Regions from separate parts of the Pseudarthrobacter sp. HLT1-7 genome, predicted to be linked through region 1. Evidence: predicted binding sites of a transcription regulator. Region 1 holds the regulator's gene; the other holds the start of a gene.
What was found. Region 1 encodes HrcA, which represses chaperone genes, less so after heat shock. Its sites were predicted from a motif close to TTNGCACTCGNNNNNNNCGAGTGCNAA; they were not measured.
Positions count from the first base shown of each region.

Region 2: groES (co-chaperone GroES) is a predicted target of HrcA. The motif match lies at 18,751-18,777, and genes of this name have one in related genera.

Region 1 is NZ_JBWZCH010000008.1:14,015-23,683, reverse strand. Features, by position in the region: gene lepA (translation elongation factor 4) at 1-941, shown strand, start outside; gene hemW (radical SAM family heme chaperone HemW) at 987-2,225, shown strand; gene AC50X6_RS09735 (DUF4870 domain-containing protein) at 2,297-2,716, opposite strand; gene AC50X6_RS09730 (DUF3097 domain-containing protein) at 2,876-3,727, opposite strand; gene hrcA (heat-inducible transcriptional repressor HrcA) at 3,966-4,979, shown strand; gene dnaJ (molecular chaperone DnaJ) at 5,041-6,168, shown strand; gene AC50X6_RS09715 (16S rRNA (uracil(1498)-N(3))-methyltransferase) at 6,171-6,959, shown strand; gene AC50X6_RS09710 (GerMN domain-containing protein) at 6,969-7,865, opposite strand; gene AC50X6_RS09705 (PhoH family protein) at 8,329-9,417, shown strand; gene ybeY (rRNA maturation RNase YbeY) at 9,414-9,669, shown strand, end outside.
Region 2 is NZ_JBWZCH010000002.1:238,861-259,851, forward strand. Features, by position in the region: gene treZ (malto-oligosyltrehalose trehalohydrolase) at 1-18, shown strand, start outside; gene mgrA (L-glyceraldehyde 3-phosphate reductase) at 59-1,096, shown strand; gene AC50X6_RS03310 (inositol-3-phosphate synthase) at 1,283-2,368, shown strand; gene AC50X6_RS03315 (DUF559 domain-containing protein) at 2,463-3,380, opposite strand; gene AC50X6_RS03320 (formate--tetrahydrofolate ligase) at 3,502-5,241, opposite strand; gene mshA (D-inositol-3-phosphate glycosyltransferase) at 5,301-6,587, opposite strand; gene AC50X6_RS03330 (GNAT family N-acetyltransferase) at 6,700-7,245, shown strand; gene AC50X6_RS03335 (family 4 glycosyl hydrolase) at 7,247-8,746, opposite strand; gene AC50X6_RS03340 (carbohydrate kinase family protein) at 8,828-9,919, shown strand; gene alr (alanine racemase) at 10,207-11,448, shown strand; gene tsaE (tRNA (adenosine(37)-N6)-threonylcarbamoyltransferase complex ATPase subunit type 1 TsaE) at 11,445-12,053, shown strand; gene tsaB (tRNA (adenosine(37)-N6)-threonylcarbamoyltransferase complex dimerization subunit type 1 TsaB) at 12,047-12,718, shown strand; gene rimI (ribosomal protein S18-alanine N-acetyltransferase) at 12,766-13,233, shown strand; gene tsaD (tRNA (adenosine(37)-N6)-threonylcarbamoyltransferase complex transferase subunit TsaD) at 13,230-14,375, shown strand; gene AC50X6_RS03370 (glutamate--cysteine ligase) at 14,467-15,618, opposite strand; gene AC50X6_RS03375 (shikimate 5-dehydrogenase) at 15,953-16,810, shown strand; gene AC50X6_RS03380 (THUMP-like domain-containing protein) at 16,923-18,161, opposite strand; gene AC50X6_RS03385 (hypothetical protein) at 18,247-18,681, shown strand; gene groES (co-chaperone GroES) at 18,934-19,230, shown strand; gene groL (chaperonin GroEL) at 19,318-20,928, shown strand.

The DNA.
Region 1 (9,669 bases):
CCAAGCCGATGGTCTTCTCCGGCCTGTATCCCCTGGACGGCACGGACTATCCGGTGCTCCGCGATGCGCTGGAGAAGCTGATGCTCAACGATGCCGCGCTGGTGTACGAGCCCGAGACGTCCGCCGCGCTGGGATTCGGCTTCCGGGTGGGTTTCCTGGGCCTGCTGCACCTGGAAATCACCCGGGAGCGGCTCGAACGGGAATACAACCTGGACCTGATCTCCACGGCCCCCAACGTGGAATACGAGGTGACGCTGGAGGATAAGAAAGTCGTCCACGTCACGAACCCCAGCGAGTACCCCAGCGGTAAGATCGCCGAAGTCCGCGAGCCGATGGTTTCCGCCACCATCCTCGCGCCGAACGAATTCGTCGGCGCCATCATGGAACTGTGCCAGAGCCGGCGCGGTGTAATGGGCGGCATGGACTATCTTTCCGAGGACCGGGTGGAAATCAGGTACCGTCTGCCGCTGGCCGAAATCGTCTTTGATTTCTTTGACATCCTCAAATCCAAGACCCGCGGCTACGGGTCCCTGGACTGGAAAGCCGACGGCGAGCAGGCGGCCGATCTGGTCAAGGTGGATATTATGCTCCAGGGCGAGCAGGTGGACGCTTTTTCCGCGATCACCCACCGGGACAAGGCCTATGCCTACGGCGTGATGATGACGGGCAAACTGCGCGAACTAATTCCGCGGCAGCAGTTCGAGGTACCCATCCAGGCTGCCATCGGCTCCCGGATCATTGCCCGCGAAAGCATCCGCGCCATCCGCAAGGACGTGCTCGCCAAGTGCTACGGCGGTGACATCACCCGGAAGCGCAAACTGCTGGAAAAGCAGAAGGAAGGCAAGAAGCGCATGAAGATGGTGGGCCGCGTCGAGGTACCGCAGGAAGCATTCATCGCCGCACTCACCACGGACGAGTCCAAGGACAAGGCCAAGAAGTAGCGGTGCCTGCTATGACTGCTGCCGCAACGCAGGCCGGCCCGGGCAATGCCTAGCGCACTTCCGCTGGGTGACCCGGCGCCGTCGGACGGGCTCCTGCCGGCGCAGGCGCTGGAGGGCGCCGCGGCCCGGGCTTTCGGGCTCTACGTGCACATCCCGTTCTGTGCCGTCCGCTGCGGCTACTGCGACTTCAATACCTATACCGCCACGGAGCTCGGCGGCGGGGCATCCCAGGACGCCTACTCCGGCACCGCCGTCGCGGAAGTCGACTTCGCGGCGGAGGCCCTGAAGAGCAGCGGCCTGCCGCCGCGCCCGCTCAGCACGGTCTTCTTCGGCGGCGGGACGCCCACGCTGCTGCCCGCGGCGGACCTCGCCCACATCCTCGCCGCCGCGATCGCGGCGTGGGGCCTGGCGCCCGGCGCCGAGGTCAGCACCGAAGCGAACCCGGACTCCGTCACGCCCGAATCCCTGAAGCTGCTCGCCGCCGCCGGCTTCACCCGCGTCTCCTTCGGCATGCAGTCGGCGGTCCCGCACGTGCTGAAGATCCTGGACCGCACCCACACACCCAGCCGAGTGCCCCGGGCGGTGCAGTGGGCCCGCGACGCCGGCCTCGCCGTGAGCCTGGACCTGATTTACGGCACTCCGGGGGAGTCGGCCGAGGACTGGCGCTACTCGGTGGAAACGGCACTGTCCTACGGCCCGGACCACATCAGCGCTTACGCGCTGATCGTCGAGGACGGCACCAAGCTCGCCGCCCAGATCCGCCGCGGCGAAGTTCCGGGAATCGACGACGACGACCACGCCGCCAAGTACGAACTGGCCGACGAACTCATTTCCGCCGCCGGGCTTGCCTGGTACGAGGTCAGCAACTGGTCCCGCACCCCGGAGCAGGCCTGCCGCCACAACCTCGCCTACTGGCGGGGGGATGACTGGTGGGGGATTGGTCCGGGGGCGCACTCACATGTGGGTGGCGTGCGCTGGTGGAACGTCAAACACCCCACCGCCTACGCAAACCGGCTGGGTTCCGGACTCTCGCCCGCCGCGGGGCGGGAGACGCTTGATTCCGCGACCCGGAACGTGGAGCGCGTCATGCTCGGGGCCCGGCTGAACCCAGGGCTGGAGATCTCCGGCCCTGGCGGGCTGGGGGACACAGGTCGCCACGCCGTCGCCGGACTCATCGCCGACGGCCTCGTGGACCCGGCCGCCGCCTTCAAGGGCCGCCTGGTGCTGACGCTGAAGGGACGGCTGCTCGCCGACGCCGTGGTGCGCCGCCTCCTGCCCGACTGAGGCCGTCAAACGTGGGCCCACGCCCGCAGGGTTCCCTGGCCGGGCTTGCGAGGTTAGGGTGCGGGTGGGGACTACTTGATCCAGCGAAGGTTGAACTCGTAACGGTGCGGCTGGCCCCGGTTGACGTGGATGCCGGCCGCTACCGAGAAGCACGTCACAGCAATCCAGATGACCGTGGCGAGCACGGCGAAGACATTGCCCACCACCGGCACGAAAACCAGGAGATTGGCGATCACCGCGGCGATCGTCGGGGGCAGCGTGAAGTTGAGCGCCTCCTTCGACTCCTGCGCCGTGAACGGGCCGCGGTCCTTGAAAATCAGGTAGACCAGCAGCGACGGAACGCAGCCCAAAATGCCGCCAAAGTGCGCCAGGGTGGCCCACTGCCGGTCCTCATTTGCCGTCAGCGGCAGCGCATTTGCGGGAACGCCTTGATAAGGGGGTTGGCCATGGCCGGCCTGGGTGCCCGGCTGTTCGCGTGCGTTATCTGCCACGGGTTCGTCCTTCGGATTGCGGTGATGCCTTGGAGCCTGGAAGTTCGCAGGCCGCGGTAGAAGCGCAGCCGACGTACCAAGAATACGTGCTCGGACGGCCAAACGAAGATCAGGGTCCGCGAACGGTGCTGCCCGGCCGCGATCGCGCGGTGAGAAATGTCAGGGCACGGTGAGGAAGTCGATGACCTCTTCGACCCGGCCCAGCAGGGACGCTTCCAGATCGGCGTAGCTGCGGACGGCGCCGAGGAGCCTCTGCCAGCCCAGGCCGACATCCTCCTTGGTGCTGTGCGGCCAGCCGAATGCCGTCAGGATGCCGGTCTTCCAATCCACGCCGCGGGGGATCACGGGCCACTGCTCGATGCCCAGCACTGCGGGCCGGATGGCCTGCCAGACGTCCACATAGGGGTGGCCGACGATCAGGACATTGCCCTTGGCCCCGGGCGAGGCCATTACGGCGTCGGCAATCCGTGATTCCTTGGACTCAGGCACGAGGTGGTCCACGAGCACGCCGAGACGGCGGCCGGGACCGGGCCGGAATGCCGCCACCGCGCCCGCGAGGTCGTCAATGCCGTGCAGTGGCTCGACGACGATGCCCTCCACCCGGAGATCGTCGCCCCAGACCTTCTCGACGAGTTCGGCGTCGTGTTTTCCTTCCACCCAGATCCGGCTGGCTTTGGCGACTTGGGCCCGCTGGCCCCCCACCCGGACCGAACCGGACGCCGTGCGCGTGCCTCCCGCCGGTACCGGGGCGGGCCGCGGCGCCGGCGGCGTCAGCCGGATCGGCCGGCCTTCCAACAGGAAGCCGAAGCCGAGCCGGAAGGACCGCGACCTGCCCCGGCGGTCCTCCAGCGCCACAACATGCATCCCGCCGGACTTCTCCACCCGCGTGACGGCGCCGACCCAGCCGGACTGCACGTCCTCGAGCACCATGCCGCGTTCCACCGGTACCTCGGGCAAACGGGTCTTGGCGGGGGCGGACAGGTCCTGGGGGCCCCAGTTCTGGTACGACATCTGTTACACACTGCTTTGCGCTTGGAATGATAGGGCGGGGTGTGCCCGAAAACACGAGCCCCGGGAACAACGCCTGGAGCGAATTCAATGCTAACAACGCGGCGACTCATATTAGACTTGTTAGCACTAAGGCATGTCGAGTGCTAGCCGCGGGCCGCTCGGGCCCGGCTGGAAACGAACGGCCGGGCCCGCTGCCCGGGCCGGCAGCGAATGCAGGACCGTCGATTGGAGGTGCAGTGTGAGTGAACCGCGCAAACTCGAAGTGCTGCGCGCCATCGTCGAGGACTATGTCCACTCGCGTGAACCCGTCGGATCCAAAGCGCTCGTGGACAGGCACCACCTGGGCGTGTCCAGCGCCACGATCCGCAATGACATGGCGGCACTTGAGGATGAGGGCCTCATCACGGCCCCGCACACCAGCGCCGGACGGATCCCCACAGATAAGGGATACCGGCTCTTCGTGGATCAGATTTCCGCCGTCAAGCCGCTCTCCCAGGCCGAACGGCGAGCCATCCAGGCGCTGCTGGAGGGATCCCAGGACCTCGACGACGTCCTGGACCGGACGGTGCGGCTCCTTGCCCAGCTGACCAACCAGGTCGCCGTCGTGCAGTACCCCCACCTCAGCCGGGCCAGGATCCGGCACATCGAATTCGTCCTGCTCGCGCCCCGTAAGGTGCTGGCGGTCCTGATCGCTGATACCGGCAAGGTGGAGCAGCGCGTGATCGACGTCGGGCAGGACGTCGGCGACGAGGCCCTCGCGGAGCTGCGGACCCGGTTCCTGGGCAGCCTCTCTGGCACCCCGTTGAACCTGCTCCCGCAGTCGCTGCTCGCCGTCATCGCCGGCTGTCCGCCTGTCCGGCGCAGCGCAGCCCAGGCGCTGGCCCGCGGGCTGGAAGCCCTTGCCATCAGCAGCCGCGAGGAGCGGATGGTCATGGCCGGGACCGCCAATCTGGCCCGGTCCACCGTGGACTTCCCGCTGAGTATCGGCCCGGTGCTGGAAGCCCTCGAGGAGCAGGTGGTCATGCTCCGCCTGCTCAGCGATATGGCGGCGGACCCGCGCGGCGTGACGGTGAGCATCGGCCGGGAGAACCCGTATGACGGGCTCGCGGAGGCATCGGTGGTCGCGACGGGGTACGGGCCCGATGCCACCGCCAAGGTGGGCGTGCTGGGTCCCACCCGGATGGACTATCCCACCTCCATGGCCGCCGTCCGTGCGGTGGCCCGCTACCTTTCAAGGATTCTCGGGCCCTGACGGACCGACACCAGACTTCTTGCCCCCAACAGGTAAGTACAACCAGGAAGAGATACAAACTTTGAGCAGCCATTACGACGTTCTTGGAGTCTCCCGCGAGGCAACGGGAGAAGAAATCAAGAAGGCTTACCGCAAGCTGGCACGGAACCTCCACCCGGATGTGAACCCGGGGGAGGACGCCTCGGACCGTTTCAAGTCCGTCACCCATGCCTACGAGGTGCTCTCCGATCCGCAGAAACGCCGGATCTATGACACCACAGGAAACGAGAACGGCACCGACAACGGCTTCGGCGGCGGCAGCTACTCGGGCCAGGGATTCGCCTTCCAGGACATCTTCGAGACGTTCTTCGGTGCCGGCGGCCAGGGTGGCCCGGCGTCACGGATCCGCCGCGGCCAGGACGCCCTGATCAGCGTCCGGATCGACCTCCGCGACGCGGTGTTCGGCATCAACAAGAAGCTTGAAGTCGACACGGCCGTCACCTGCCCCACCTGCGAAGGCTCCTGCTGCCGCGCCGGCAGCCACCCGGAGCGCTGCGACATCTGCGGCGGCAGCGGCCAGGTCCAGCGCGCCGTGCGCTCCATCCTCGGCCAGGTCATGACGGCGGCCCCCTGCGGCAGCTGTGAAGGCTTCGGCACCGTCATCAAGGACCCCTGCAACGAGTGCAACGGGCAGGGCCGGATCCGCAGCCGCCGTTCCCTCACGGTCAAGGTCCCCGCCGGCGTAGCGACCGGCACCCGCATCCAGCTGTCCGCACAGGGCGAGGCCGGTCCTGCCGGCGGACCCTCCGGCGACCTGTACGTGGAGATCCGGGTCAACAACGACGCCACCTACGTCCGCGACGGCGACGACCTGCACGCGAGCCTCAACATCCCCATGACAGCTGCCGCTCTCGGCACCGAGCTCAACCTTGATACCTTTGACGGCCAGCACGGCATCGACGTCAAGGCCGGGACCCAGTCCGGCGAGGTCATCACCCTGCGCGGCCTCGGCGTCACCCACCTGCGCGGCTACGGGCGCGGGGACCTCAAGGTCCATCTGCAGGTTGACACCCCCGCCAGGCTCGACGCCGCCCAGGAGGACCTGCTCCGGCAGCTCGCCAAGCTCCGCGGCGAGCAGTTCACGGAAGGCAAGCTCGCGGCCAGCGGAGGCGTCTTCGCCAAGCTCCGGGACCGGCTCGGTAACCTGTAACGGTGAGCAACCCGGTCTTTTTCGCGGCCCCGGGAACCCTTGACCGGCAGGTCCCCGGTTCCACTTTCGTCCTCGACGGCGCCGAGGCCCGCCACGCGGTCACTGTCAGGCGACTCGCGGTGGGGGAGAGGGTCGACATTGCCGACGGCGCCGGCCGGCGCCTGACTGGCACTGTCACCGCCGTCGCCGCCGGTGAGCTGACGGTGGAATGCAGCGGACTCACCGTCGAGTCCCGGCCGGTCATCCGGCTGGTGCTCGTACAGGCCCTCGCCAAGGGCGACCGGGACGAGCTCGCGGCCGAGACCGCGACCGAGCTGGGGATCGACGCCGTCATTCCGTGGCAGGCCGAGCGCTCGATCGTGCGCTGGAAAGCCGAGCGGGCGGCCAAGGCCCACGCCAAGTGGCAGTCCGTCGTCACGGCAGCAGCCAAGCAGGCGCGCCGTGCCTGGATTCCTGACGTCCGGTCCTTGGCCGACGCCGCCGGTCTGCAGGCGGCCGTGGCTGCGGCTGATCTCGCCGTCATCCTGCATGAGGACGCGGTGCGTCCCCTGCGTCCGGTGCTGGAGGCCTGGCAGGCGCGCCTCGGCGACCGGCCGCCAGGCGAAGACACCAACGGCGCGCTCGAGGTTTTGCTGATCGTTGGGCCCGAAGGCGGCATCAGCCCCCGGGAGGTGGCCCGGCTCTGCGACGCGGGTGCCGTGACCGCCCTACTGGGGCACCACGTGCTGCGCTCATCCACCGCCGGTCCGGCGGCCACCGTGCTCGCGAGCGACATCCTGGGCCGTTGGTAGCAGGAGACGCTATTGGACGCTGAACCCGCGGGTATCAGCAAACAGGCCCCGGGCCGGGTTGCCGTCCCCAAGCTGGGCAACACTGATTTCGTAGTTTCCCGGACCCAGGTTCACTGACAGGCTGAAGGCACCGGACTGGCCGGCCTCCGCCGAGGCGGCCGCGGTGCCGTTCAGGTAGGTGGTCTTGGCGCTTCCGTCGATCCGGAAGATCTCCCAGCGGAGTTTGCCGCCCGGGGCGGTGCTCCGGCCGGAGACCTTGACGGTGCCGTCCTCCACTGGAGTGCCCTCCTGGGGATCAAGGATCCACACCGGGGCGACCAGGCCCGCGCTGCGCGACATCGGAGTGCCGAGCCTGACACGGTTGAAAGCGACGTAGTCGGTGTGCCCGTCCACGAGCACCACGACCTGGACCTGCTGGCCGGAGTCGATCAGGCCCGCGCTGGCGGCGGCCGCCGTCGCGGTGTAGACGAGTTGCTGGATGGCCCGCTCGGCCATCGCGGCGTCGACGTTGGCGTTGAAAGCGTCAGCCGAGACGTCCACCGTAATCACGTTCTTGCCGGAAATGGAGCTGGCAAGTTTCTTGGGGTTCTGCCACGGGGTGAAGAAGTCCGGATCCAGCGGCTTCTGGGACATCATCACCCGGAGAGCCTGTGTGACAGGGTTTTCCTGCTCCGGAACATCGCGGAACTCGCGGTACAGGAAGGTATTCTCGTCGCTGCGGCCGATCCAGTACACCGGAGCCTTATTGGAGGCCTGCGTGGTCTCCAGCGGCGCGCTGGTGCTCGGGGCGCCCGGGGAGGCCGCGCCGTTCAGGACCGAGGGGGTGCTGGGGTTGCTGCTGCCGGGCTGGGGAGTGACTACGCAACCGGACAGGCCGAGCGCCGCTGGCAGCACCAGCAGCAGCATGCCGGACCGTATCCGCCTGCCGGCTGCCGTCTGTTCAACTCCACGCTGCCTGATTGCCGCTGTCCTCTTCTGCTTGTCGATCCTGCTTGTCGATCCTGCTTGCCGTCGGGCGGGACCGCTGTTCCGTGGCCCGTCCGTCCTGGCAGCGGCCGATTTCCAGCATGGCACAGCGGCGCGGTACGGCACCGTGGTTTGGGACCGGGCCGGGGAACTGCAACGGGAACGATATGAGGCCGATACGAAGTTGATACCAAAAACCGGGAACAGGGCCCGACGGCGGCGACCAGTCCGGCCCGGCGGCGGCCGGTGCCGCCTGCCGCGGCGCCGTGCGGCGCGCCACGCTGGCGTAAGATGGGAGGACCCTGAGGGACCGGAACCAGGAGGCGGACACCGCCGTCGGGCCGGATCAGGGGGACAGACTATTTCCGAGCTGGAGGGGACCAGAGGCCCGCGGGCCAACACCATGACTGAAGCAGCGAACAGCAAGGCCCGGATCAGCGCCGGAGGGCGCCCCGCAGGAGACTTTCCCCACTCCCTTCCAGGGCTGCGGACGGAGGTGGTCCTGTTCGACAACTCCGACCAGATGGTCCAGTCCCTCGGCAGTCATGACGAAGCCCTCCGTTTCATCGAGATCCAGTTCCCCGCCGTCGACTTCCATGTCCGCGGGAACGAGCTCTCGATCAGCGGGCCGGCGGCGGACGTGCCGCGGATCATGCGGCTGCTCAATGAGGTGCGCGAGCTCGTCGCCAGGGGCACGGTGGTGACCCCCGCCGTGCTCAAGCAGCTGGTCTCGCTGCTTCGCAGCCAGTCCCTGCAGAACCCGGTCGACGTGCTCACCCACAACATTCTCTCAAGCCGGGGCAAAACGATCCGCCCGAAGACGCTGAACCAGAAGAACTACGTGGACGCGATCGACGCCAACACGGTGATCTTCGGGATCGGCCCGGCAGGAACCGGCAAGACCTACCTGGCGATGGCCAAGGCCGTTCAGGCATTGCAGCAGAAGGAAGTCAGCCGGATCATCCTGACCCGTCCCGCCGTCGAGGCGGGGGAGCGGCTCGGGTTCCTGCCCGGCACGCTGAGCGACAAGATCGACCCCTACCTGCGGCCCCTTTACGACGCATTGCACGAAATGATGGATCCTGAGTCCATTCCTCGGCTGATCGCGGCCGGCACCATCGAGGTCGCCCCGCTCGCCTACATGCGCGGACGCACGCTGAACGATGCCTTCATCATCCTCGACGAAGCGCAGAACACGACGCCGGAGCAGATGAAGATGTTCCTCACCCGGCTGGGGTTCGGCTCCAAAATGGTGGTCACGGGTGACGTCACCCAGGTGGATCTGCCGTTCGGGACGCGCTCCGGGCTACGGATCGTCGAAGGAATCCTGCAGGGCATCGAGGACATCAACTTCACGGTCCTGGACGCGTCCGACGTCGTCCGTCACCGCCTCGTCGGCGACATCGTGAACGCCTACGGCGTCTGGGACGAGATTCAGAGAAACCGGGTCAAGACTTCCGTGGCCCGTGAAAAGCGCGGAGACCACACATGAGCATCGAGATCAACAACGAATCCGGCGTCACCGTGGACGAGGCCGAGCTGGTGCGGCTGTGCCGCTTTGTCTTCGAACGGCTCTTTATCCATCCCCAGGCCGAGCTGTCCATCCTGTTAGTGGACGAGCCTGCCATGGAAAAGCTCCACCTCGAGCTGATGGACGAGCCCGGCTCCACCGATGTGCTCTCGGTGCCGATGGATGAGCTCACCCCCGGCACACCCGATAAGCCGACGCCCCAGGGCATGCTCG
Region 2 (20,991 bases), on a different contig from region 1:
GCAATTCTCTCAAAGTAGTTCTCTGCAAGTATTTTTTAGATGAGGCAGGATGGAATGTATGACTTATTCGGCAGCTGACACCCGCTATGACACCATGCCCTACCGCCGCGTGGGACGCAGCGGCCTGAAACTCCCCGCGATTTCGCTGGGCCTGTGGCACAACTTTGGGGACGACAAGACGTTCGAGGCCCAGCGCGCCATCCTGCGCCGCGCCTTCGATCTCGGCGTCAACCACTTTGACCTGGCCAACAACTACGGCCCGGCGGCCGGTTCGGCCGAGACCAACTTCGGCCGCCACCTCAAGGACGACTTCCGTCCCTACCGTGACGAGCTGGTCATCTCCACCAAGGCCGGCTACAACATGTGGCCGGGCCCGTTCGGCGAATGGGGCTCCCGCAAATACCTGCTCGCGAGCCTGGACCAGTCCCTGAACCGGATGGGCCTGGACTATGTGGACATCTTCTACAGCCACCGGCCTGACCCGGAGACCCCGATGGAGGAGACCATGGGCGCCCTGGACCAGGCGGTCCGCTCGGGCCGGGCCCTGTACGCCGGCATCTCCTCCTACACCCCGGAACAGACCCTCGAGGCCGCCCGCATCCTCAAGGAGCTCGGCACCCCGCTGCTGATCCACCAGCCCAGCTACTCCATGCTGAACCGCTGGACCGAGAACGGCAGCCCCAACCTGTACGAGGCGCTGGAACAGGTGGGTGCAGGATCCATCGCTTTCTCGCCGCTGGCGCAGGGCATGCTGACGGACCGCTACCTCAACGGCATCCCGGCCGATTCCCGCGCCGCCCAGGATAAGTCCCTGGACCAGTCGATGATCACGGAGGAAAACCTGGAGCGCGTGCGGGGCCTGCGCCGGATTGCCGAGGGCCGCGGACAATCGCTCGCCCAGCTGGCCATCGCCTGGATCCTGCGCGAGCAGGGCAAGGGCTCGTCCGTGACGTCCGCGCTCGTGGGCGCCTCCAGCGTCCGGCAGCTCGAAGACACCCTGTCCGCCATCAACAGGCTCGACTTCACGGCCGGGGAACTCACCGCAATCGACGAGTTCGCCGTCGAGTCGGACATCAACCTGTGGGCCCAGAAGTAGCCCGCTGAGCGCCTGCGGTAAGAAATTCGACGGCGGCGCCGGGAAGTCGGCGCCGGGAACAAGCGGAGCCCCGGCGCCGTTGAGTAGAATGCTAAGGGCGCCGTATGGCGCCGTGCCCGTCTGCCGCCGTCGCGCATCAGAGCGCGTCCGCGCCGGGCATAAGAAGTTTGTCCTCAAAGGAGTTCCGTGTCTTCACATCCGATTCGTGTTGCAATCGTCGGCGTAGGTAACTGTGCCACCTCGCTGGTCCAGGGCGTCCAGTACTACAAGGATGCTGATCCCCAGGCCACGATCCCGGGTTTGATGCACGTGGAGTTCGGCAAGTACCACGTCAACGATGTGCAGTTTGTCGCCGCTTTCGATGTGGATGCCAAGAAAGTCGGCCAGGACCTGTCCGCAGCCATCCTGGCCAGTGAGAACAACACCATCAAAATCGCGGATGTCCCGCCGGCCGGTGTCATCGTGCAGCGCGGCCCCACCCTCGACGGGCTCGGCAAGTACTACCTCGAGACGATCGAGCAGTCCGCGGAGGAGCCGGTGGACGTCGTCCAGGCCCTTAAGGACGCCAAGGTGGACGTTATGGTCTGCTACCTGCCCGTCGGTTCGCAGGAAGCTGCCGAGTTCTACGCCCAGTGCGCGATCGATGCCGGCGCGGGCTTCGTCAATGCCCTGCCGGTCTTCATCGCCGGGACCAAGGCGTGGGCGGACAAGTTCACCGCCGCCGGCGTCCCGATCGTGGGCGACGACATCAAGAGCCAGATCGGTGCCACCATCACGCACCGGGTGATGGCCAAGCTGTTCGAGGACCGCGGCGTCACCCTGGACCGCACCTACCAGCTGAATGTCGGCGGCAACATGGACTTCAAGAACATGCTGGAGCGGGACCGCCTCGAATCCAAGAAGATCTCCAAGACCCAGGCCGTCACTTCCAATGTGGAGGCTGATATTGCGCCGCGCGACGTCCACATCGGCCCGTCGGACTACGTCCAGTGGCTCGACGACCGCAAGTGGGCCTTTGTCCGCCTTGAGGGCCGGAACTTCGGCGACGCCCCGGTGTCGCTGGAATACAAGCTGGAGGTCTGGGACTCGCCCAACTCCGCCGGCGTGATCATCGACGCCATCCGTGCCGCCAAGATCGGCCTGGACCGCGGCATCGGCGGCCCGTTGCTCTCGGCTTCGAGCTACTTCATGAAGTCCCCGCCGGAGCAGTTCAACGACGATCTCGCCCGGGAAAAGGTCGAGGCCTTCATCCGCGGCGACCTCGAGCGCTAACCGGCCTCCCCCTCCCTCCTCCTCTCGGTTGCCCTATCACTTACGGTCCCCAAACCCCCGGTTTGGGCGCCGTAAGTGATAGGGCAACCGGCGTTTAATGGCCGCGGAGCGCGATCCGGACTCTTCGGACGGCATCGTGGAAGTCATCCGCGAGGTCGTCGGCATTGAACTTGAAGTAGCGCCAGCCGGCCGCATTGAACGATTCGTCGCGGCGATTGTCGCGGGACTGTTGTTCTTGGGTGAGGTGGTGGCCGCCGTCGTACTGGATGGCGATCCTTTGCCTCCGGTAGCCAAGGTCCGCAGCGGGGGAGTAACGGTCGCCCGGCACAATCCGAAGCTGCAACTCGGGCTCGGGCAGCCCGGCAGCGGTCAACGCCAGGCGCAGGAACGTTTCCGGTGCGGAGTCGGAGCCCGGCCGGATGAGCTCCAGTGCCAAGCGCGCATTGACGATTCCTTTAAGTTTCGGGTGCCGTCTGAGCATCGCCGCGAGCTGGGGGACCGTTGCCCACGGCTCCGTGCGGTCCTCAAGCTCAGGGCGGGGCCGGCGCACCAACTGGTCGCCGAGCGCGACAAGATCCTTCAACGGCAGGATGCGGGCCAGATCCAGCCAGGTCCGGGCGGGAGTTGAAATCCGGATTCCGTCCCAGACCGTGAGTTCGGCGTCGAACGCCAAGACGGTGTGTCCGACCACGCCGGCACGCCGGACCGGCGGGAGCGCCTTGGGCTTGCTCAGATGCAGTTCCCGGCACCCTCGGAACCACGACGGGAGCCACAGGCCCAGCAACATTGCAGCCGTGAGGTGCGAAATCCATGCGCCCGGCGTCGCGGCGGAGAGAGCTCGGGTCAGGCCGCGGAGTTCAAATTCCCAGCCCGTGGGCAGATAGAGCAACCGGCCGGCCGTCGCGAGATCGGAAGCACGGAGCCGGGAGCTGCCCAGGGCCGCAGCCCGCGCCTCATAGACAGTGAACGGGGCTGAGGCGAGATGGGCCGGCAGAGCTGCTGAGGGTCGCATGCGGACCATTCTTATCCGAACGCCGGTTCGCCGCTCGCGTTATCCACAGGGGCCCGTTGCGCTATCACTTTTGGTCCCCATTCCCCGGGAATGGCAGCCAAAAGTGATAGCGCAACGGAGATTAGAAGAGGCCGACGGGGTTGCCGTCGGCGTCGACGTCCATCCGCATGGCGGCCGGGACCTTGGGCAGGCCGGGCATTGTCATCACAGCTCCGGTGAGGGCCACAATGAAGCCTGCCCCGGTCTTGGGAATGAGGTCCCGTACGTGGACCGTGAAGCCCTTGGGCGCGCCGAGTTTGCTTGCGTCGTCGCTGAAGGAGTACTGGGTTTTCGCCATGCACACCGGGAAACCCGACCAGCCGTTCTTCTCGATCTCCGCGAGCCGCTTGAGCGCCGGCACCGAGAAGTCCACGCCGTCGGCCCCGTAGATTTCCTGCACGATGGTGCGGATCTTGTCCTCCACCGACATCTCCAGCGGGTACAGGTGCCGGAACGTGTGCGGCGCCTCGATGGCTGCGGCAACCTTGGCCGCCAGTTCGTCCCCGCCATCGCCGCCGCCGCCGCGGCCCCAGACATCCGCCACGGCCGCCTGGACACCCTCGGCCGCGCACCAGTGGAGCAGCCAGTCCAGTTCCGCCTGGGTATCGGTGGTGAACTTGTTGATCGCCACCACGGGCGTGATACCGAACTTCTCCACGTTCCGGACGTGCCGCCGGAGGTTCGCGACGCCGGCGGCCAGCGCCTCGACGTTGGGCTCCTTGAGCCGGTCTTTAGCGATGCCGCCGTGCATCTTGAGGGCCCGGATGGTTGCCACCAGGACCACGGCGGACGGTGCGACGTCGGCGATCCGCGCCTTGATGTCCATGAACTTCTCCGCCCCCAGATCGGCGCCGAACCCGGCCTCCGTGACGACGATGTCCGCCAGGCTGCGGGCGGTCTGCGTCGCGATCAGGGAGTTGCAGCCGTGCGCGATGTTGGCGAACGGGCCGCCGTGGACCAGCGCCGGGGTGCCGGCGATGGTCTGCACAAGGTTGGGCTTGATGGCGTCCTTGAGCAGCATGGTCAGGGCGCCCTGAACGCCAAGGTCGGCCACGGTGACGGGCCGACGGTCGTAGGTGTAGCCGAAAGTGATCCGGCCGAGCCGTTCGCGGAGGTCGGCGATGTCCGTGGCGAGGCAGAACACGGCCATGATCTCCGAGGCCACGGTAATGTCGAAACCGTCCTGCCGCGGGATGCCCTGCGCCGGGCCGCCCAGGCCGATCACGACCTCCCGGAGGGACCGGTCGTTCATGTCCAGAACCCGTTTGAAGGTCATCCGGCGCGGGTCGATGTTCAGTTGGTTGCCCTGGAAGATGTGGTTGTCCACGAGCGCCATCAGGGCGTTGTTCGCCGAGGTGACGGCGTGGAAGTCGCCGGTGAAGTGCAGGTTGATTTCGTCCATCGGCAGCACCTGGGAGTAGCCGCCGCCCGTGGCCCCGCCCTTCATGCCCAGGATGGGACCCAGCGAGGGTTCGCGCAGCGCGATCATCACCTTGTGTCCGGCCCGGGCCAGGGAGTCCGCGAGCCCCACCGTGGTGGTGGACTTACCCTCGCCGGCGGGCGTCGGTGACATCGCGGAGACCAGCACCACTTTGCCGGGAGCACGGGCCGGTGCGCCGGCCTGGGACGCTGCCAGCATCCCGGGATCGATCTTGGCCTTGTAGCGGCCGTAAAACTCCAGCGCCTCGGCGTTGATGCCGGCCGCGGCGGCGATTTCGCCGATCGGCCGCATCGTGGCCCGTTGCGCGACCTCCAGATCGCTAAGCGGAGCGCTTGAGGCGGCGGCCTCAGCGGCGGCCCCGGTATGCGTAGGTTCAGACATCGTTGTCCTTCGGCTCGTGGCGTCGGTGGGTTTTCCGGCCAATGATTGCCGGCCGGCTGTTACCGGCCGATTGCCCCGGCTGCGGGCAGGTGGCCCACCGGGACGGTCAGGTTTCCAAAATACTGGCTCAGGGCCGTGTGATAGCTCTCCACAGTAATCGCGGCGGTTCGTTGCCAGCCGAATTCCTGGGCGTGCAGGGAGGCGGCCCGGCCCATGTCCGCGCGGGTAGCCGGGTCGTCGTACAGGGCCTCGAGGGTATCGGCCCAGTCGGCGGCCTTGTGGCCGTCCACCAGCAGGCCGGTGCGGCCGTCGAAAATCGCGCGGGACAGCCCGCCCACCCTGGTGGCAACCACGGGGGTCCCGCAGGCCTGGGCCTCGAGGGCCACAAGGCCGAAGGACTCGCTGTAGGAAGGCATCACGACGACGTCGGCCGAGCGGTACCAGCCCGCGAGCTTCGGCGCGCTCACCGGCGAGTGGTGCGTGACGACGTCGTCCATTCCGGCGGAGCTGATCAGCGACTTTAGGTCAAAGTCCTTGGCCCCGCTCACCGCGCCCAAAATGGTCAGCTGCAGGTCGATGTCCGGGCGGCGGGCCCGGAGCAGCGCGGCCGCCTTGATGAGGATCTGCGGGCCCTTGAGCCGCTGGATCCGCCCGGCGAACAGCAGGTGGAACCTGCCCGGCGGCACCCCGTGGTGGGCCCGGGAGCGGCTCCGGAAGGCCGGTGTAAAGATAGTCAGGTCCACGCCGGGCGGCGCCACATCGATGCGGTCGCTCTCCGCGGTGTAGTGCGAGACGAGCTCGCCGGCTTCCGTGCCGGTGTTGGCGATCAGCCGGGTGGCGCCGTCGACGATCCGCTGCTCGCCGTCCTCGCGCCGGCGCGGTTCCGGCTGCTCACCGGATTCCAGCAGCAGGTTCTTCACCTTGGCCATGGTGTGCATCGTGTGCACCAGCGGCACCCCCCACAGCCTGGCGAGCTCCAGCCCGGCCACACCGGACACCCAGTAATGCGAATGGATCACGTCGTAGCGGCCGTGCGGCTGGAGCCGGCGGATCCTGTCGATCTCGGCCACCATGCTGTGCAGCAGTTTGGGCAGCTCCTCCTTGGGCAGCTTCCGCGGCGGCCCGGCCAGGACGTTGTGGACGCACACCCCCGGGGCAGGATGTTCGACGGCGGCCTGCCCGGCGGCGGTGGACCGGGTGAAGATCTCCACCTCGACGCCGGTCTCGGCGAGGGCCGCGGCCAGCGCGCGGATGTACACGTTCATGCCCCCGGCGTCGCCCGATCCCGGCTGCTCCATGGGCGAGGTGTGGAGCGAGAGGAAGGCGACGCGGCGGATCAGTGACATCCTGCTACCCTCCTGACCTGTGCAACACCTGAACATGGATTCGATAAAACACTACTCCTGAAGTGCGGGCGGGTTCACCGGAGGGCTTTACCGGCCGGCGGCTGGTGCTAACGTGGCCGCTGTGAGCAGAAGCACGGAAACTGGCTCCCTGACGGCCGGCTGGGATATCCGGGAGGCCACGGCACAGGACTGGCCCGCAATCTGGGGGATCCTCGAGCCCGTTATCCGGGCGGGGGAGACCTTCACCTGGGACCGCGGCACCACCGAAGAGCGGGCCCGCGAACGGTGGTTCAAACAGGCCCCGGGACGGACGTTCGTCGCCGTCGGCCGCGGGGATCTCGACGGCGTCGTGCTGGGCACCGGGGAGCTGCACGCCAACCAGGGCGGCGCGGGAAGCCACGTGGCCAATGCCGGCTACATGGTCCACCCGGCGTACGCGGGCAAGGGCGTGGCGCGGGGGCTCTGCACCTATTCCCTCGACGCCGCGCGCCGGGCCGGTTTCCGCGCCATGCAGTTCAACGCTGTAGTGGAAAGCAACGTCCGGGCCGTCGCGGCATGGCAGGGCCTGGGCTTCGAGGTGCTCGCCACCGTTCCTGAGGCGTTCCTTCACCCGCGCCTGGGCTATGTGGGCCTGCACCTGATGCACCGCACGCTGTAGCCTACGCTTCGTGCCAAAGCCGCTTCAGCTCCGGGAATGCGGCCTCGTAGCCGGTGAGCAGTTTCCCGCCGAGGACATCCGAGTCAACGAGGGGATGCCGGGCGAAGGCTGCCTGGGCCGCTTCCCGCCGGCCGGCCCCCGACGCCGGGCCGCCGCCTGTAGCCGGGCCGGGCCCCGACGCGGGCGGGAGCCCCGACGCCGGGCCGGGCGAGGTCGCCTGGACGACGAGCCGCTCCACGTCCTTGATCCGCCGCATCAGCGTCAGTTCCGCCTCCGCCGGGCGATCCTGCGGCAGCGGCGCAACGCCGTCGGGCGTCACCCGGCATGGCACTTCGACGACGGCGTCCGCGGGCAGCCCCGGAATCGCGGGGCCCGCCGCGTCCGCAAGCGTGTTGGGTGTATTCAGGATCAGCTCCGCCCCGCCCCCGCCGGCGAGGGCGCGCATGACAGCCAGCGCGACGCGCTCGTAGCCGCCGCCGGCAAGGTCCGTCTCGTCCCGGCGCTCGCCGGCTGGCCGCGCCTCGGCGAGGTAGCCTTCCTCACGGGACCTCCGCGCGGCGTCCCAGAGCCTGAACGCCTCCGGACCCGCCGCCGCGAGCCGCGGGTAGAGCTCCGCCTGCTGCCGGTCAATGGACTCCCCGCGGGTCCGGGGGGAGGAACGGATGCCGGCCAGGGCGCGGGCGGTCTCGTAGTAGTAGTAGAGGTACTCGTTCGGCAGGCAGCCCAGCCCGGCGAGGAAAGGCTGCGGAAACAGCCGGCCCTCCTCGAAACCGGCCAGGGCGCCGGCATCGGCCAACAGCCCCGGCAGCAGATCCCGTCCGCCGGACTCCAGCCGGTACAGCCAGCCGAGGTGGTTGAGGCCGTAGTAGCCGACGCCGTCGAGCCTGCCCTCTTGCAGCTCGACGCCGGCGGCCCGCGCCGCGCGGTGCACGAGCCCGCTGGCGGAGTCACAGATGCCGATCACTTTGGCGCCCAGCATGGGGGTCAGCGCCTCGGTGACCATGCCTGCCGGGTTGCTGAAGTTCAGCAGCCACGCATCCGGGCAGCGGCGGCGCATTTCCGCGGCGAGTTCCAGCATCCGGGGGATCGACCGCAGCGCGTAGGAGATGCCGCCGGCGCCTGTGGTCTCCTGGCCCAGGAGCCCCAGCCCCAGGGCGACCCGCTCGTCGGCGATGCGGCCGGCAGTGCCGCCGGGGCGGATCGCGGCAAACACCAGGTCCGTGCCGTCGAGGGCTTCGGGCAGGGACGTGGTGGCCCGGACCGCAGGGGGGTGGCCGCCGGCGGCCGGGGCCTGCCCGGAAATGGCCTGCCCGGAAATGGCCCGCCCGGCCGGGGCCTGCCCCGCCAGGGCGGCCAGGACCGCCTCGATGGCGGCCAGCCGGCCGGCGTCGACGTCGTAAAGCACCAGTTCACGGACGAGCCCCGCATAGGGCCCGGCGCAAAGTGCCCGGTAGACCAGCGGTACCCGGAATCCGCCGCCGCCGGCAATCATGAGCCGCATGCCGACAGTCTAATCATGCTGCCTCCCCCGGGCCGGGCGCACACCTTTCCAGCAGTACCTGGACGGCGTACTGTGCCATACATGGACGCGATGCCGACGCGGCGATTTGACCCACTTTCCTCCGTCCGGACCCCGGCGGCGGAAGGCTTTGACCTGCTCCTGACCGGGACCGTGTTCCAGGACATCATCTTCACCGGCCTCCCGCACGCTCCCGTTGCCGGAACCGAGATCTGGAGCGAGGGAATGGGCAGCTGCCCCGGCGGCGTGGCCAACCAGGCCATCGCGGCTGCCAGGCTGGGCCTGCGGACCGGCCTGGCAGCCGCCTTCGGCGATGACGGCTACGGTGACTACAACTGGAAGATCCTGGCCGGGCAGGAACACGTGGACTTGTCCCTGTCCCGGCGCATCCCCGGCTGGCATTCGCCCGTCACGGTGTCCCTGAGCGTTGAGCAGGACCGGTCCATGGTGACGCACGGCCATCCCGCCCCGGTGAGCTCCACGGAACTGATCGGCTGCCCGCCACCCGCGCTCGCCGCCGTCGCCGGCCTTGATGAGGAAATGGAGCCGTGGGCACTCGACGCGCACAAGGCCGGAGTCCGGCTGTTCGGCGACGTCGGCTGGGACCCCACCGGGGCGTGGGCGCCCGCCCGGCTGGACAACCTGCAGTACTTCCACGCCTTTATGCCCAACCAGCGCGAGGCGATGGCGTTCACCAAGCGCGACAATGCGTGGTCTGCGCTCTACTCGCTCGCGGACAAGGTGCCTGTCGCGGTGGTGACCCTGGGCCCGCAGGGTGCCATGGCCGTGGACTCCGAAACGGGGGAAGAGGAGTGGGTGCCGTCCCTTCCGGTCTCGGCCTTTGATCCGACCGGGGCGGGGGACTGCTTCGGCGCCGCCTTCATCGTCGGTTGCCTGGCCGGCTGGCCGCTGGGGGACAGGCTGCGGTTTGCCAACCTGTGCGCGGCGCTGGCTGTGCAGGAGGTCGGCGGCTCGCTGGCCGCACCGGGCTGGGGCGATATTGCCGACTGGTGGCAGCGCGCCAACGCCCGGAAGGAACGGCAGGGCAGCCAGTGGCTCCGGCGCTACTGCTTCCTGGAAGAGATCATCCGCGACGTGCCGCAGGAGGCGCTGCGGAGGGCGACGGCGACCATCGCGCACCTGTCGGACGCGTAAGTGTCCCGCCTTCGTGCGTAATCGCGGCTGGACATGTCCTCCGCTGGGGCGCTGGGATGGACATGGTGCCACTGTGCGCACTGCTTGGCGCGAAGAATGGGCATGTCCCGTGCCCGGGAGTGGCTCCGGTTCTGGTTGCCGTGGGACATGTCCTCTGCCCGGCCCGGGGGATGGACATGGTGCCATTGTGCGCACTGCTTGGTGCGAAGAATGGGCATGTCCCGCGGGCGGGGTTGGCCGCTGCTCACGAATTCAGTGCTGCGCGCTGCCGCCCCTAGAATCGTTAAGTGACTTACCCAGCAGCAACAGGCGACTCCAGGCCAGTTTCGGGAGCCGTGCCGGCCTACGTCGAGGAACGTTCGGCAGTAATCGACCTCGAGGCCATCCGGCACAATGTGCGGCGGCTCGCAGCCATGGCCTCGCCCGCCCAGCTCATGGCGGTGGTCAAGGCCGACGCTTACGGCCACGGCGCCGTTCGCGTGGCCCGGGCCGCGCTCAGCGCCGGTGCCAGCTGGCTGGGAGTCGCCCACATCTCCGAGGCCCTGGCCCTGCGCGCCGCCGGTATCGAGGCGCCCCTGCTGGCCTGGCTGCACACCCCGGAGAGTAACTTCGCCGCCGCCGTCGCCGCCGGAATCGACATTGGCTGCTCCGGCTGGGAACTGCAGCGGATCGTGGCGGCGGCCCGCGCCCAGGAACGGCCCGCCCGTGTCCATCTGAAGGTGGACACCGGTCTGGGCCGCAACGGAGCCACCCTCGATGCCTGGGACAGCCTCGTCGGCGAAGCCATGGAATACCAGGACCAGGGGCTGCTGCGGGTGGTGGGGGTCTTCTCACACCTGGCGGTAGCGGACGAGCCGGACCGCCCGGAAACGGATGAGCAGCTTGAGACCTTCCGAGAAGTCCTCGCCATCGCGCACGACGCCGGCGTGGACCCCGAGGTCCGGCACCTCGCCAATACCCCGGCCACGCTGTCTCGCCCCGACACGCATTTTGACCTGGTCCGCGTGGGACTGGGCCTCTACGGGCTGTCCCCGTTCGAAGGGCAGAGCTCCAAAGAACTGGGCCTGCGCCCCGCCATGACACTCCGGACGGTGGTCTCGCATTGCAAGGACGTTCCCGCCGGCCAGGGCGTCTCCTACGGACTGAACTACCGGACCCGCGGCGCCAGTACGCTGGGGCTCATCCCCCTCGGCTATGCCGATGGCGTTCCGCGCGCCGCCACCGGCGGCCCGGTCCGGGTGGAAGGTGTTAACTATCCCGTGGTGGGCCGCATCGCGATGGACCAGATGGTGATTGACTTCGGACCGCTCCACGTCTCGGCCGGCGGGCGCAGCCTCCTTGGCGCCGAGGCCGTGCTGTTTGGCGACGGCGCCGACGGCGGGCCCACGGCGGACGACTGGGCCGGGGCTGCCGGCACCAACAACTACGAGATTGTCACCCGGATCAGCCCCCGGGTGCCGCGCCGCTACGTCAATGAGGAACCGGACCGCAGCGCGGCGAAGGACGTCACGGCAGGACCGCGGCAGTGACCGCCCCGGCCTGGGAACGGACCCTCAACGTCCGGACCGCGGAGCAGACGCACGCCCTCGGCGCGGCCCTCGGTGCCCGGCTCGGGGCCGGCGATCTGCTGGTCCTCACCGGCGAACTCGGCGCGGGAAAGACCACCTTCACGCAGGGACTCGGGGAAGGACTGGGCGTCCGTGCCGGCATCATCTCCCCGACCTTCGTGCTGGTCCGAATCCACCCGAACCTGCCCGACGGGCTGCGTCCCGGCGGGCCGGACCTTGTGCACGTGGACGCCTACCGGCTGGGTTCGGCCGCCGAAATCGACGACATCGATCTGGAAAACACCATGGACAGTGCCGTGACAGTGGTGGAATGGGGCCGCGGCCGGGTGGAGCATCTGAGCGACAGCCGGCTCGAGGTGGATCTGGTCCGCAGCCTCGGCGGTGCCGCCGCCGCTGTCACCCTGGACTTTGATACGGACGACGACGACGAGCCCCGCACGGTCCTGATCCGCGGCTTCGGCCCGCGCTGGGTGCACGCGCCGGTACTGCCCGAGCCGGCACTGCCCGAGCCCGGGCACGATCCCGAGCCCACGCCCAAGCCCACGGAACGGAACTCCCGATGCTGATTCTCGCCATCGACACCTCGGCCGTGGCCAGCGCCGCCCTCCTCTCCGACGACGCCCTGGAATCCCTGATCGGCAGCTTTTCCACCGCGGATACCCGGAGCCATGCCGAAGTCCTTGCCCCGGGCATCGAGAAGCTCCTCGCCGTGGCGGGCCTGGGCGGAGCCGACATCGACGCGATCGTCACCGGGGTGGGCCCGGGCCCGTTCACCGGCCTGCGCTCCGGAATCGTCACCGCCCGCACCCTCGCTTTCGCCTGGGGCAAACCGCTGTACGGACTGATGAGCCTGGACGCCATCGCCCTTGAAGTGGCGGAGTCCACCGACGCGGCGCCGGAGTTCCTCGTGGCCACGGATGCGCGGCGCAAAGAGGTCTACTGGGCCCGCTACGCCCAGGCCGGCGGCCAACTCCCGCAGCTGACGGACGGACCCCATGTGGGATTCGCCGCGGACCTCCCCGGGCTTCCGGTCTACGGTGCCGGGGCCGGAATCTACTCCGACGTCGTCAAGGCAGTCCCCGGGTTCAGTACCCGGCAGCCTGAAGCTCTCTCCCTGGGCCAGTTTGCGCTGGCCCGGCTCGCAGCCGGGGAAAAGCTGCTGGACTCGACCCCGCTGTACCTGCGCGAGTCCGACGCCCGGGTACCGGGCCCCCGGAAGAGGGCACTGTGACCGGCCCGGCAGAAGTTCGGGCCCCGGGCGAGGCAACGCTGCGGGAAATGACCGCCAGGGACATTCCCGCGGTTCACGAACTCGAGCGCCGGCTGTTTCCGGTGGACGCCTGGCCGCTTCAGATGTTCGTCGATGAGCTCTCGCAGGCCGAAACCCGGCACTACCTCGTGGCCGAGCACGCCGGGACAATCGTCGGTTACGCCGGGCTGATGTGCATGCAGCCGATCGCGGACGTCCAGACCATCGCCGTCGTACCCGAGCAGGAGGGAAAGGGGATCGGCTCCGCCCTGCTCACCGGGCTCATCCGCGAGAGCCGGAGCCGCCACGCCGAGGACGTGCTGCTGGAAGTCCGCGCCGACAACCCCCGCGCCCAGCAGCTCTACCGCCGTTTCGGATTCGAACAGATCCATGTCCGGCCGCGCTACTACCGCGACGGCGTCGATGCACTGATCATGCGGCTCCGGCTCACCGGCGCACGCTCCGACACCACATCCCGGGAAGCAGGCCGCCCATGAACCGCCCCCAGCACAGAGACGGGCCGCTGGTCCTTGGCATTGAGTCCTCCTGCGACGAGACCGGCGTCGGGATTGTTCGCGGGACCCGGCTGCTGAGCAACACCGTGGCCTCCTCGATGGAGGAGCATGTCCGGTTCGGCGGCGTCATTCCCGAGATCGCCTCCCGAGCCCACCTCGACGCATTCGTCCCGACCATCCGGGAGTCGCTGGCCAACGCCGGTGTGACCCTGGCGGACCTCGATGCCATCGCCGTCACCTCCGGTCCAGGACTCGCCGGAGCCCTGATGGTCGGCGTCTGCGCGGCCAAGGCCCTCGCCGTCGCCACCGGCAAACCGCTGTACGCGATCAACCACCTTGTGGCGCATGTCGGCGTCGGCCTGCTCCGGGCGGACGACGGCGGGGCGGCGCCGCCGCCGTCGGGGGCGCTGCCGGAGACCCTGCCGGAGACCTTTCCGGAGACCTTTCCGGAAAATTTGGGCGCGCTGCTGGTCTCCGGCGGCCACACCGAGATCCTGCGGATCCGGAACATCACGGACGACGTCGAACTGCTCGGCTCCACGATTGACGACGCCGCCGGCGAGGCCTATGACAAGGTGGCGCGGCTGCTGGGCCTGGGCTATCCGGGCGGCCCGGCCATCGACAAGCTGGCGCGCACCGGCGACCCCAAGGCGATCCGATTCCCGCGCGGCCTCACCCAGCCGAAGTACATGGGCACCGCCGAGGAACCCGGACCGCACCGCTACGACTTCTCCTTCAGCGGACTCAAAACCGCCGTCGCCCGCTGCGTCGAGCAATTCGAAGCCCGCGGCCAGCCGGTCCCGGTGGCGGACATCGCCGCAGCCTTCCAGGAAGCCGTGGTGGATGTGATTACGTCCAAGGCCGTGCTGGCCTGCCGGGAGAACGGCATCACGGAGCTGCTGCTGGGCGGCGGTGTGGCCGCGAACTCGAGGCTGCGCCAGCTGACCGAACAGCGTTGCAGTGCCGCCGGGATCCGTCTGACCGTCCCGCCCCCGGGTCTGTGCACCGACAATGGCGCCATGGTGGCGGCCCTCGGGGCCCAGCTGGTGATGGCCGGGATTGCGCCGAGCGGCATCGGCTTCGCACCGGATTCGTCCATGCCGGTCACCACCATCTCCGCCTGAGCCGCAGCGTCCCGCGCGGGATTCCGGGTGTGCCCCGCGCGGGATAAAAGATGCGCCCACAGGCCGGCCGCGCCGCGAAGACGCGCCGGAGTCAGGCTTTGGGGCCCTTGCGCATCTGCTTGACCAGGTCCAGGACGACGGCGCGCAGGTCGCCGCCGTGCTCTGCCGCCACGCGGCGCTGCCGCTGGTAGCCGGCACCGCGCTCAATGATCGTCAGGACATCGGCCAGCTCGGCGGAACAGTTGAGCTTCACCGCGACGGGCTCAAGCCGCTTGACCGTCTCGCGGATGTGGTCCGTGACGAGTTGTTCGTTGCCTTCGGCATCGAGGATGATGATGGCGTCCAGGCCGTAGCGGGCCGCCCGCCACTTGTTTTCCTGAACATGCCAGGGCGGCATGGTGGGAATGGTGCCGCCGTCGTCCAGCGTGGTGGAGAACTCGTCGACCAGGCACTGGGTCAGGGCAGCGATGGCGCCGACCTCCTCCAGAGTGGCCAGGCCGTCGCAGATGCGCATCTCGATGGTGCCGAGGTTGGGGACCGGCCGGATGTCCCAGCGGATCTCGGAGAGCGTGTCGATCACACCGGTGGTGAACATGTCCTGGACGTAGGACTCGTAGTCCTCCCAGCTGGAGAACTGGAACGGCAGGCCGGCGGTAGGCAGCTGCTGGAACATGAGGGCACGGTGCGAGGCATAGCCGGTGTCCTCGCCGCCCCAGAACGGGCTGGACGCGGAGAGCGCCTGGAAGTACGGGAAATAGTTGACCAGGCCGTCCAGCACGGGAAGGACCTTGTCCCGGCTGTCGAGGCCGACGTGCACGTGGACGCCGTAGATGACCATCTGGCGGCCCCACCACTGGGTGCGGTCAATGAGCTTCGCGTAGCGAGCTTTGTCGGTCACGGGCTGGAGCTGGGGCGGGCTGAAGGGGTGGCTCCCGGCGCAGAAGATCTCAACACCCATAAGATCAGTGACTTCCCGGACCGCGGCCAGCGAACTTTCCAGGTCAGCTTTCGCTTCCGCAACCGTGGTGCAGATCCCAGTGACCAGTTCCACGGTGTTCAACAGCAGTTCCTGCTTGATGTGGGGGTGCTCGTCGTCCTCGTTCAGCTCGGGATGCCGGGCGGCAACGCCGCGGAGCACCTCATTGGCGACCGAGGACAGTTCGCCGGTTTCCGCATCGACGAGGGCAAGCTCCCATTCCACACCAAGAGTTGATTGCCTTGATGAAGCGAAATCAATCTTCATGTGGTCCCTTCACTGTTCTGCTGTGACGTTGCCGCAACTCCGGCTGGCAAAGTCACGGGCGGAGTCGCCGGACAGTTGGCAGGGCAACGGTGGTCCAAGTCTAGTGCAGGGGCAGCGCCGGGACGGTGGCCAGGTTGCGGCGAAGAAGTGAAAGTGTTCACAAATGGACCCCGGCCGCTTCGGCGCTCAGCGCAATCCTGGCGCGGGCCCCCGCGTCCGCCGCTTGCCCGGTGCGTCTTTACCGCCGCGTCGCCACCGGCTCCGCCGGCCACTGGCCTCTCTGCCGTCGCAGCGCCGCGCCGCCGTTTAGTGCGCGCTGTCGTTTAATGAAGGGGTGCCCATCCTGGATAAAGATATGACCCTGTGCATCTCCCTCTCGGCCCGCCCGAGTAACAACGGGACGCGCTTCCACAACCACTTGTATGGACAGCTGGGCCTGAACTGGATCTACAAGGCCTTTGCCCCGACCGATCTGGCGCAGGCGATCGCCGGCGTGCGCGGCCTCGGAATCCGCGGCTGCGCGGTCTCAATGCCCTACAAGGAAGCTGTCATTGCCCTCGTGGACGTGATGGACCCGTCCGCGAAGGCCATCGACTCGGTCAACACGATCGTTAACGACGGCGGCCGGCTCACCGCCTACAACACCGACTACACGGCCATCGAGGAGCTGCTGCAGCGCAATGCCGTGCCGACTTCGTACTCCGTGCTGTTGAAGGGTTCCGGCGGCATGGCCAAGGCCACCGTGGCAGCGCTGCGGGACGCCGGATTTACGGACGTCACGGTGATCGCCCGCAACGAGGCCGCCGGGCGGACGCTCGCGGAGCTGTACGGCTTCAAGTGGTGTGCGGAACTGGGCTGTGCAGATGCCGACGGCGGTGCCGGCACCGGCATGGCGGACATGCTCATCAACGTCACACCCATCGGTATGGCAGGGAGTGTGGCGGGCGGCCCCGATGCGGGGGCGCTGTCCTTCCCGCAGGAAGCCGTCGACGCCGCGACGGTGGTGTTCGACGTCGTTGCGCTGCCGGCGGAAACTCCGCTGATCCGGGCCGCCCGCGCGGCCGGCAAGACCGTTATTACCGGCGCCGAGGTGGCCACCATCCAGGCGCTGGAACAGTTTGTCCTCTACACAGGCATCCGGCCCAGCGATGAGCAGATCCGGGCCGCCGAGGAGTTTATGCGGGCGCAGTAGACATGGTGCAGTAGACCGGGCGCGGCGGCACGCCCCTGGGGCAGGCCCGGCCCGGGTGCTCCACTCCGTTACCCCTGGACCTCAACCCCCGACGAACCAACCAGAGTGGCTCCTAGACCGGCTCCACCGAGATGGCTACCCGGTCCTCGCCGATCCTGGTGAGGACCAGGGTGGCTGTTTTCCTGGCGGCATTTCCTCCAGTTTTCCCTCCGGACTTGCCACCGGACAGCAGCTGCTTGCGCAGCTCCTCCGGAGTGACCGAGGTGCCGCGTTTCTTGATGTCCAGCACACCGATGCCGTGGTCCTTGACCCAGGCCTTGAGCGACTTGACGTTGTACGGCATCACCTCCAGGACCCGGTAGGCCCGGGCAAACGGGGTGTCCCGCAGTTCCGGGGCGCAGATGTAGGCGATGTGCTCGTCCACGAGGTGCCCGCCCAGCTGGAGGGCGACGTCGGCCACCAGCCCGGCGCGGATGACGGCGCCGTCGGGCTCATAAAGATAGCCCTCGACCGGGCCGACCGGTGCAACCGGGCCGCCGGCAAAGTCCTCAGCGCTGGTGAGTTCCGCCGCACCCTCGGAGCCCAGCAGGAGGGCGGCACGCCTGATCCCGGGGCGCCGGACCGCGTTGAACCACAGCGCCACCTCGGTGACGTCCCCGCCCACCGAGACCCACTGCGCTTCACAGCCACCGGGCACCGCGTCGTGCGGCATGCCGGGGCCCATTTTGACGCCCACGGCGAGTCCGGTGCCGGCCAGGGACTCGACAAAGGACAGCGGCGGCGAGAAGTCTTCCGGGTCCCAGAGCCGTTTGGTGCCCGAGGTGGAGGTGGTGCGACGGGCCGGGTCCAACCAGACGCCGTCGATGCCGTCGAGGGGCACGGAGGTGGCGTCCGAGTGGACGACGGTGGCATTCCGGAACGGGATCAGGTTCATCGTGGCGCAGGCAGCCGTGGTCTCGTCCATTTCCACCGCCGTCACCTGGATATCCAGGGATGCCAGGGCCATCGCGTCGGCGCCGAGGCCGCAGCCAAGGTCCGCGACGTGGGCGACGCCGGCTGCCAGGAACCGCTGGGCGTGCCGGGCCGCGACCGGGAGCCTGGTTGCCTGCTCCAGTCCGGCCTGGGTGAAGATCATCTGCCGGGCGAACTCGCCGAACTTGGCTTCGGCCCTGGTCCGCAGCCGGGACTGGGTGAGCACGGCGGCGACCAGTTCGGGGGAGTGGCCGGCCTTCCGGAGCGAGGCATTCAGCCGGAAGGCATCGTCCTCCCGGTAGGGTCCCAGCGACGCCAGGAGATCCCAGCCCTCGGGATTGAGGAGCGGTGCGATCTGGTCCTGCGGTGCGTCAGCCATGCGATCAAGCCTAGGGCAGACACGGTTGGGGCGCCGTCCGCCCGGTGCGCCCGGTCCTTCCGGTCCGCCCGATAGGGTTGACGGCATGGATGACAGCGGCACGGCGAACAGCGGCACGGACGAAAACTTCCCGAACGACGACGCCGCCGACCAGGACGCCGACGGCGGCCGGCCCGCCCGCCGGGGACTCGCCCCGTACGCCCGGCCGGCTTTGATCGCGGGCAGCGTCATCGCCGTCGTCTGCGTGGCGCTCCTGGTCATCATCTTCTTCCTGGACACTTTCAACGCGACCATCTATTCCGTCGGGGGCCAGGACGTCACGGACGCCACCGACGAGGCACGCAACATCCGCGAGACTTACGCCGCGGCCCGGGTTGGCGGCGTCGTCTTCCTCGGCGCCGGCGTCCTCCTGGCCGCCGCAGGCGCCGTCGTCGTCTACCGCCACCGCAACGAGCGGAGCCCGGACGCGGGCGAAGAAGACGGCGAAGACGTGGACTTCGACGATCTCGGAGAACGGTAGCCGGGGGTATTACCCCGCCCCGATCCGGGCCCGTCCCAGGCTGCGCCGGCGTTCACCCGCAACGAACTTCTGGCACTCGCCTTGACCGAGTGCTAACTCCTTACATAGAGTCATCATTAGCACTCTCCCTAGGAGGGTGCTAACACCTGAAGCCCTATCAGCCAGGCTGCTGCCGGCACCGCGACGACGGTCTGTACGCCATGGCACCGGAGCTTCACAGTCCACGAATTTGCTGACGAATAGGAGAGGTCCTTGTCGGTCTCTATTAAGCCTCTTGAGGATCGTATTGTTGTCCGCCCGCTCGAAGCCGAGCAGACCACGGCCTCCGGCCTGGTTATCCCGGACTCCGCGCAGGAAAAGCCGCAGGAAGGCGAAGTTGTTGCAGTAGGCCCCGGCCGCTTTGACGACAACGGCAACCGCGTCCCGATCGATGTTGCCGTCGGCGACATTGTCATCTACTCCAAGTACGGCGGAACTGAAGTCAAGACCGGCGGCACCGAGTACCTCGTGCTGTCCGCCCGCGACGTTCTGGCGATCGTCGTAAAGTAACTCTCTTGGACCCCCGCGCCGCCGATCCCTCTGGTCCATCCCGGACAGGTCAGCTGCGCGGGGTTCTGTCTTTGAAAGGACAAAACCATGGCAAAGCAGCTCGCGTTTAACGACGCTGCCCGCCGGTCGCTCGAAGCCGGCATCGATAAGCTCGCCAACACCGTCAAGGTGACGCTTGGCCCGCGCGGCCGCAACGTCGTGCTGGACAAGAAGTGGGGCGCCCCCACGATCACCAACGATGGTGTCACCATCGCCCGTGAAGTCGAGCTGGATGACCCGTACGAAAACCTTGGCGCGCAGCTTGCCAAAGAGGTCGCCACCAAGACCAACGATGTTGCCGGCGACGGCACCACCACAGCAACCGTGCTGGCACAGGCCCTCGTCAAGGAAGGCCTCCGCAATGTTGCGGCGGGCGCTGCCCCCGGCGAGATCAAGCGCGGCATCGAGGTCTCAGTCGAGGCCATCGCAGCCCGCCTGCTGGAAAATGCCCGTCCGGTCGGCGGCACCCAGGTAGCCAACGTCGCTTCCATCTCCGCCCAGAGCGACGAGATCGGCGAGCTCCTGGCCGAGGCGTTCGGCAAGGTCGGCAAGGATGGTGTGATCACCATCGAGGAATCGTCCACCACGCAGACCGAACTGGTCCTCACCGAGGGCATGCAGTTCGACAAGGGCTACCTGTCCCCTTACTTCGTCACCGACGCGGAACGCCAGGAAGCAGTCCTCGAAGACGCCCTGATCCTGATCAACCAGGGCAAGATCTCGTCGGTCCAGGATTTCCTGCCGCTGCTTGAAAAGGCACTGCAGAGCTCCAAACCGCTGTTCATCATTGCCGAGGACGTCGACGGCGAGGCGCTCTCCACGCTGATCGTCAACCGCATCCGCGGCACCCTGAACGTCGTTGCCGTCAAGGCGCCGGGCTTCGGTGACCGCCGCAAGGCCATGCTGCAGGACATCGCCACCCTCACGGGCGCACAGGTTGTCTCTGCGGAACTGGGCCTCAGCCTGGACACCGTCGGCCTTGAGGTGCTGGGCACCGCCCGTCGAATCACCGTCACGAAGGACAACACCACCATCGTCGACGGCGCCGGTTCGGCCGAGGACGTCGCAGCCCGGGTTTCCCAGCTGCGCGCCGAGCTGACCCGCACGGATTCCGATTGGGACAAGGAAAAGCTGCAGGAACGCCTGGCCAAGCTGGCCGGCGGCATCGGCGTGATCAAGGTCGGCGCAGCCACCGAGGTGGAGCTAAAGGAAAAGAAGCACCGCATCGAAGATGCTGTCTCCTCGACCCGCGCAGCCCTCGAAGAAGGCATCGTGGCCGGCGGCGGCGCTGCCCTCATCCACGCCCTCAAGGCGCTCGACGAGGATCCGGCCGTGAAGGCGCTCGACGGCGACGCAGCAGCAGCTGTCGGCATCGTCCGCCGGGCACTGACCCAGCCGCTGCGCTGGATCGCCCAGAACGCCGGCTTCGACGGCTACGTTGTCGTCGCCAAGGTGGCCGAATCCGCCGACAACCACGGCTTCAACGCCAAGACCGGCGAATACGAAGACCTGATCGCCGCCGGAGTCATCGACCCGGTAAAGGTTACCCGTGCGGCCCTCCGCAACGCTGCCTCCATCGCGGCCCTCGTTCTCACCACGGAAACCCTCGTGGTGGAGAAGCCTGCCGACGAAGACCAGCACGCAGGCCACCAGCACTAAGCCTGGCCGACGGCGCCCTGACCGGCACCGCAGCTCCACCAGCACATAGAAGAAGGGACCGGA